DNA from 2 places in the Terrisporobacter hibernicus genome. Region 2 is predicted to be linked to the other one. Evidence: a T-box and tRNA genes for the amino acid it is inferred to sense, from the RefSeq annotation. Region 2 holds a T-box; the other holds one or more tRNA genes.
The links. A T-box is a leader RNA that pairs with one kind of tRNA and senses whether it is charged. The one in region 2 lies ahead of leuS (leucine--tRNA ligase), so its partner is inferred to be a tRNA-Leu.

Region 1: it has a tRNA-Leu gene. The T-box ahead of leuS (leucine--tRNA ligase) is inferred to sense a tRNA for this amino acid. The anticodon was not compared.

The regions. Positions count from the first base shown of each region.
Region 1 is NZ_CP081135.1:1,847,413-1,850,768, reverse strand. Features, by position in the region: tRNA gene JW646_RS09160 (tRNA-Val) at 1-69, shown strand, start outside; tRNA gene JW646_RS09155 (tRNA-Asp) at 87-163, shown strand; tRNA gene JW646_RS09150 (tRNA-Thr) at 186-260, shown strand; tRNA gene JW646_RS09145 (tRNA-Tyr) at 266-350, shown strand; tRNA gene JW646_RS09140 (tRNA-Leu) at 361-444, shown strand; tRNA gene JW646_RS09135 (tRNA-Gly) at 467-541, shown strand; tRNA gene JW646_RS09130 (tRNA-Arg) at 563-639, shown strand; tRNA gene JW646_RS09125 (tRNA-Gln) at 649-724, shown strand; tRNA gene JW646_RS09120 (tRNA-Lys) at 734-809, shown strand; tRNA gene JW646_RS09115 (tRNA-Ser) at 817-905, shown strand; tRNA gene JW646_RS09110 (tRNA-Phe) at 909-984, shown strand; tRNA gene JW646_RS09105 (tRNA-Met) at 999-1,075, shown strand; tRNA gene JW646_RS09100 (tRNA-Ile) at 1,098-1,174, shown strand; tRNA gene JW646_RS09095 (tRNA-Pro) at 1,186-1,262, shown strand; tRNA gene JW646_RS09090 (tRNA-His) at 1,278-1,354, shown strand; tRNA gene JW646_RS09085 (tRNA-Lys) at 1,367-1,442, shown strand; tRNA gene JW646_RS09080 (tRNA-Cys) at 1,451-1,525, shown strand; tRNA gene JW646_RS09075 (tRNA-Asn) at 1,529-1,603, shown strand; tRNA gene JW646_RS09070 (tRNA-Leu) at 1,611-1,700, shown strand; tRNA gene JW646_RS09065 (tRNA-Glu) at 1,751-1,825, shown strand; tRNA gene JW646_RS09060 (tRNA-Gly) at 1,827-1,900, shown strand; tRNA gene JW646_RS09055 (tRNA-Val) at 1,915-1,990, shown strand; tRNA gene JW646_RS09050 (tRNA-Asp) at 2,006-2,082, shown strand; tRNA gene JW646_RS09045 (tRNA-Thr) at 2,098-2,172, shown strand; tRNA gene JW646_RS09040 (tRNA-Tyr) at 2,184-2,268, shown strand; tRNA gene JW646_RS09035 (tRNA-Leu) at 2,280-2,363, shown strand; tRNA gene JW646_RS09030 (tRNA-Arg) at 2,381-2,457, shown strand; tRNA gene JW646_RS09025 (tRNA-Gln) at 2,467-2,542, shown strand; tRNA gene JW646_RS09020 (tRNA-Ser) at 2,595-2,683, shown strand; tRNA gene JW646_RS09015 (tRNA-Phe) at 2,689-2,764, shown strand; tRNA gene JW646_RS09010 (tRNA-Met) at 2,779-2,855, shown strand; tRNA gene JW646_RS09005 (tRNA-Ile) at 2,879-2,955, shown strand; tRNA gene JW646_RS09000 (tRNA-Pro) at 2,966-3,042, shown strand; tRNA gene JW646_RS08995 (tRNA-His) at 3,078-3,154, shown strand; tRNA gene JW646_RS08990 (tRNA-Lys) at 3,167-3,242, shown strand; tRNA gene JW646_RS08985 (tRNA-Cys) at 3,252-3,326, shown strand; tRNA gene JW646_RS08980 (tRNA-Arg) at 3,336-3,356, shown strand, end outside.
Region 2 is NZ_CP081135.1:2,659,904-2,663,259, forward strand. Features, by position in the region: gene nadD (nicotinate-nucleotide adenylyltransferase) at 1-216, shown strand, start outside; gene yqeK (bis(5'-nucleosyl)-tetraphosphatase (symmetrical) YqeK) at 217-801, shown strand; gene rsfS (ribosome silencing factor) at 952-1,302, shown strand; T-box leader at 1,332-1,528, shown strand; gene leuS (leucine--tRNA ligase) at 1,643-3,356, shown strand, end outside.

The DNA of each region.
Region 1 (3,356 bases), 810 kb from region 2:
TAGCTCAGCTGGGAGAGCACCTGCCTTACAAGCAGGGGGTCACAGGTTCGAGCCCTGTTGGTCCCACCATAAAAACATACAAATGCGGCCTGGTAGTTCAGTTGGTTAGAATGCCAGCCTGTCACGCTGGAGGTCGAGGGTTCGAACCCCTTCCAGGTCGCCAAAATACTTCTTATAAACACTATGCTGGTGTGGCTCAACGGTAGAGCAGCTGACTTGTAATCAGCAGGTTGTAGGTTCGATTCCTATCACCAGCTCCAAACATGGAGGATTTCCCGAGTGGCCAAAGGGGGCAGACTGTAAATCTGTTAGCTGTGCTTTCGGTGGTTCGAATCCACCATCCTCCACCAAAAGAAGTATGCGGATGTGGCGGAATTGGCAGACGCACTAGACTTAGGATCTAGCGCCATTGGCGTGGGGGTTCGACTCCCTTCATCCGCACCACTTTTTTAACTATACCTAGTATGCGGGAATAGTTCAGTGGTAGAGCGCAACCTTGCCAAGGTTGAAGTCGCGAGTTCGAATCTCGTTTCCCGCTCCAAACAAAACAAACAATATATGTGGGTGCATAGCTCAGCTGGATAGAGCAACGCCCTTCTAAGGCGTGTGTCCGGGGTTCGAATCCCTGTGCGCTCACCACTTATATATTGGGGATTAGCCAAGTCGGTAAGGCACATGACTTTGACTCATGCATGCGTAGGTTCGAGTCCTGCATCCCCAGCCATATAAATATGACTCATTAGCTCAGTCGGTAGAGCACTTGACTTTTAATCAAGGTGTCCGGAGTTCGAATCTCCGATGGGTCACCATTAACTTGGAGAGGTGTCCGAGTGGTTTAAGGAGCTGGTCTTGAAAACCAGTGATGCTTAACGGCACCGTGGGTTCGAATCCCACCCTCTCCGCCAGATGCCCAGATAGCTCAGTCGGTAGAGCAGGGGACTGAAAATCCCCGTGTCGGTGGTTCGATTCCGCCTCTGGGCACCATATTTAAATATTGTGGCGGTATAGCTTAGTTGGCTAGAGCGTTCGGTTCATACCCGAAAGGTCACAGGTTCGACTCCTGTTACCGCTACCATTTAAATTTTAATAATAAACGTGGACCATTAGCTCAGTTGGTTAGAGCGCCCGGCTCATAACCGGTAGGTCTGGGGTTCGAGTCCCTGATGGTCCACCACTTTTTTAGTTCGAGGTGTAGCGCAGTTTGGTAGCGCACTTGGTTTGGGACCATGGGGCCGGGGGTTCGAGTCCCTTCACCTCGACCACTTTTATCAATTATGGTGGGTATAGCTCAGTTGGTTAGAGCGCCAGATTGTGGCTCTGGAGGCCGTGAGTTCGAATCTCATTATCCACCCCATAAAAAATATATGACTCATTAGCTCAGTCGGTAGAGCACTTGACTTTTAATCAAGGTGTCCGGAGTTCGAATCTCCGATGGGTCACCACTAAATATGGCGACATGACCAAGTGGCTAAGGTAGAGGACTGCAACTCCTTCATCCCCAGTTCGAATCTGGGTGTCGCCTCCATATTCCAAGGTAGCTCAACGGTGGAGCACTCGGCTGTTAACCGATAGGCTGAGGGTTCGAGTCCCTCCCTTGGAGCCAAGAAAGTGCCGAAGTGGCGGAACTGGCAGACGCACAGGACTTAAAATCCTGCGAAACTTATACTTTCGTACCGGTTCGATTCCGGTCTTCGGCACCAATTTTGCGAGACAAATGAGTAAGCGCAAAAAAAGTAAATGACATATGAATGGCTCATTGGTCAAGCGGTCAAGACACCGCCCTTTCACGGCGGTAACAGGGGTTCGATTCCCCTATGAGTCACCATGCGGGTGTAGCTCAATGGTAGAGTTCCGGCCTTCCAAGCCGGCTGTGAGGGTTCGATCCCCTTCACCCGCTCCATTTAAATTTATCCCGGGACCATAGCTCAGCTGGGAGAGCACCTGCCTTACAAGCAGGGGGTCACAGGTTCGAGCCCTGTTGGTCCCACCATAAAAACATAAACGCGGCCTGGTAGTTCAGTTGGTTAGAATGCCAGCCTGTCACGCTGGAGGTCGAGGGTTCGAACCCCTTCCAGGTCGCCATTTGATTTTATCTAAGCTGGTGTGGCTCAACGGTAGAGCAGCTGACTTGTAATCAGCAGGTTGTAGGTTCGATTCCTATCACCAGCTCCATTTATATATGCGGAGGATTTCCCGAGTGGCCAAAGGGGGCAGACTGTAAATCTGTTAGCTGTGCTTTCGGTGGTTCGAATCCACCATCCTCCACCAACTTAAAGTACGCGGATGTGGCGGAATTGGCAGACGCACTAGACTTAGGATCTAGCGCCATTGGCGTGGGGGTTCGACTCCCTTCATCCGCACCACTTTTATTTTATAATGTGGGTGCATAGCTCAGCTGGATAGAGCAACGCCCTTCTAAGGCGTGTGTCCGGGGTTCGAATCCCTGTGCGCTCACCACTTATATATTGGGGATTAGCCAAGTCGGTAAGGCACATGACTTTGACTCATGCATGCGTAGGTTCGAGTCCTGCATCCCCAGCCATATTAAATTAGCAACTTAGTGCTCACTAGATAGAGCATAAAGGAAACTATAAGGAGAGGTGTCCGAGTGGTTTAAGGAGCTGGTCTTGAAAACCAGTGATGCTTAACGGCACCGTGGGTTCGAATCCCACCCTCTCCGCCAATAGCGCCCAGATAGCTCAGTCGGTAGAGCAGGGGACTGAAAATCCCCGTGTCGGTGGTTCGATTCCGCCTCTGGGCACCATATTTAAATATTGTGGCGGTATAGCTTAGTTGGCTAGAGCGTTCGGTTCATACCCGAAAGGTCACAGGTTCGACTCCTGTTACCGCTACCATTTGAATTTTAATAATATAACGTGGACCATTAGCTCAGTTGGTTAGAGCGCCCGGCTCATAACCGGTAGGTCTGGGGTTCGAGTCCCTGATGGTCCACCACTTTTTAGTTCGAGGTGTAGCGCAGTTTGGTAGCGCACTTGGTTTGGGACCATGGGGCCGGGGGTTCGAGTCCCTTCACCTCGACCATCAACTAAAAAATAAAACTAGTGCATTAGATTATGGTGGGTATAGCTCAGTTGGTTAGAGCGCCAGATTGTGGCTCTGGAGGCCGTGAGTTCGAATCTCATTATCCACCCCATAAAAAACATATGACTCATTAGCTCAGTCGGTAGAGCACTTGACTTTTAATCAAGGTGTCCGGAGTTCGAATCTCCGATGGGTCACCAATATAAAAAGGCGACATGACCAAGTGGCTAAGGTAGAGGACTGCAACTCCTTCATCCCCAGTTCGAATCTGGGTGTCGCCTCCATTTAAACATGCGCCTATAGCTCAACTGGAT
Region 2 (3,356 bases):
CCAGGTATAAGTCTGCTTAGAGCTCAAGACTATATAGAAAAATTAGAAAATAAATATAATGCAAAAATTATAAATGTATACGTACCTTCTTTAGATATATCATCCACATATATTAGAGATCAACTGAATTTAGGGAAGTCAGTTAGGTACCTAATACCTGAAAATGTGGAATCATATATAAAGGAAAAGGGTTTATACAATTTTGGAGTTGAGTAAATGGATATAAAACAAATAGAAAAAACACTAAAAGGGATGTTACCTGAAAGAAGATTAAAACATTCTTTAAATGTATCAAAATGTGCAGTAAAGCTAAGTGAAATATATAAGTGTGACAAAGAAAAAGCGGAGATTGCTGGACTTGTTCATGATTGTGCTAAATATTTTACAGATGAACAAATTGAAGATAGCATAAAAAGATTTAATGTAGAACTAGATCCTTTGGAAGTAAACAATATAGCCCTATCTCATAGCGTTATAGGTTCTTATGTAGCAGTAGATATATTTAGTATTAAGGATGAAGAAATTATAAATGCAATAAAATATCATACTACAGGAAAGGAAAATATGTCTCTTTTAGAAAAAATAATATATATGGCTGACTTAATAGAAGAAGATAGAAACTTTCCAAGAGTAGAAGAGTTGAGAGAACTAACCTATAGTGGTAAGTTAGAAGAAGCATTACTTTTATCCTTCAATAATACTATAAAATTTGTAATAGATAACAACCAGTTAATACACCCAAGAACTATAAAAGCTAGAAATTATATCTTAGAAGAGTTGATTATAGGTACTTTTAACTAGAATAATTATATTTATGGAAAATAGTATTGTCAGATTGTATAATAATAGGCGCAAATTTTTAAATTTGTATATATAATAGTAATAATACAAATATTTATGATATAATAACTAGGTAGCTTTAAAATTGAAAGGAGACGGAATATGACTAACATGACTGTTGAACAAATGACAAAGATTGTTTACGATGCAATTGATGATAAATTAGGTCAAGATATATCAATAATAAATATAGGGAAAGTATCTTCTCTATGTGATTATTTTGTTATAGCAACTGCTGGTTCTACAAGACAAGTTAAAGCAATAGCAGATAATGTACAAGATGCGTTAACAGAGCACGGAATAGAACCAAGATCAAAAGAGGGATATGAAACTCAAAATTGGATATTACTTGATTATGGTGATGTAATGGTTCACGTATTTGATGAAGAAAATAGAGGATTCTATAACTTAGAAAAACTATGGAAAGATGCTCCATACGTGGATGTTGACACTTTAGCATAAAGATGTTAATATTATAGAAAAATAAAGATTGAAATCAAATAAGTTAGAGTAGTAGAAAACTTTGTTTATTTCAGAGAGCTGATATTTGGTGTGAATCAGCATAAACTATTTTTGAACTTGCTAACATTGAATTATTTGGCCGTAGTTGGCATAAAAACTGTCTAAGAGAGTTTACTTTTGTAAACTAATTAGGGTGGTACCGCGAAAATATATCCTCGTCCCTAAACGTAAAGTTTAGGACGGGGATTTTTTTAATACTATTAAGAAATTTTAGAATTTCTTAATTTGGATAAAATAATACTTATGGAAATTATTACAGAGAATACTTAGGAGGTAAATCATGAGCGTTTACAATTTTAAAAAGATTGAAGACAAATGGCAAAAAACATGGACAGAGAATAATCAATATAAAACTGACACAACAGATTCTTCAAAACCAAATTATTATGCTTTAGAGATGTTCCCTTACCCATCAGGAAACATACATATGGGGCATGTTAGAAACTACTCTATAGGTGACGTAGTTGCTAGATTCAAGAAAATGGAAGGATACAATGTACTTCATCCAATGGGATGGGATTCATTTGGTTTACCAGCTGAAAATGCAGCTATAAAACATGGAGTACATCCACATAAATGGACTATGGCAAACATAGAAGATATGAAAGGCCAATTAAAATTATTAGGATTAAGTTATGACTGGGAAAGAGAAGTAGCTACTTCTACTCCAGAATATTATAGATTTACACAAGAAATATTCTTGAAATTCTTAGAGGCAGGTCTTGCTTATAAGAAAAAATCTTTTGTTAATTGGTGTCCATCTTGTGAGACAGTTCTTGCTAATGAGCAAGTTGTTGGAGGTCTTTGCGATAGATGTGATAGCGTAGTTGTTAAAAAAGATTTAGAACAATGGTATTTCAAAACTACTGCATTTGCTGAGGAATTACTAAATGACTTAGACACTTTAGATGGATGGCCAGAAAAAGTTAAAACAATGCAAAGAAACTGGATTGGAAAATCTAATGGTGCTGAATTAGTATTTGATATAGACGGAACTGACAAATCTATGACAGTATACACTACTAGACCAGATACTACGTATGGCGTTACTTTCATGGTTTTAGCTCCGGAAAGTGAACTTGTTCAAGAATTAGTTGTAGGAACTGAATATGAAGCCGACGTTAATGCTTTTATAGCAAAAATGCACACTAAGACAGAAATAGAAAGAACTGCTTCTGATGTAGAAAAAGAAGGTATGTTTATTGGTAAATATGTTATAAACCCAGTAAATAACAAGAAAATACCAGTTTGGATAGCAAACTATGTATTAGCTGACTATGGTACTGGTGCTATAATGGCAGTTCCAGCTCATGATGATAGAGATAAAGAGTTTGCTGAAAAATTTGGTTTAGATATAATACCTGTTATAGATGAAGACAATAAAATGATAAACTCAGAAGAATTCAATGGAATGAACGCTTCAGATGCATTTGAAGGTATAGTTGAAAAACTTGCTAAAGATAATAGAGGAAAGAAGACTACTAACTACAGACTTAGAGACTGGTTATTATCTAGACAAAGATACTGGGGATGCCCAATACCAGTTGTTTACTGTGATGACTGTGGAATAGTACCTGTAGATAAAAAAGATTTACCAGTATTACTTCCTACAGATGTTGAATTCACAGGAAAAGGAGAATCTCCACTTACTACTTCTCAAGCATTCAAAACAACTCCTTGTCCACACTGTGGAAAAGAAGCGAGAAGAGAAGTTGATACTATGGATACATTTGTTGATTCATCTTGGTACTTCTTAAGATATATAGATCCTAAAAATACTGAGGAACCATTCAGTAAAGAATTAGTAAACAAATGGATGCCAGTAGATCAATATATAGGTGGAGTAGAGCATGCTATAATGCATTTACTTTACGCTAGATTCTTTGTTAAAGCATTCAAATCAATGGGAATGTTAGACTTTGATGAACCATTCAAAAACTTACTTACTCAAGGTATGGTTTTAATGGATGGAAGTAAAATGAGTAAATCTAAAG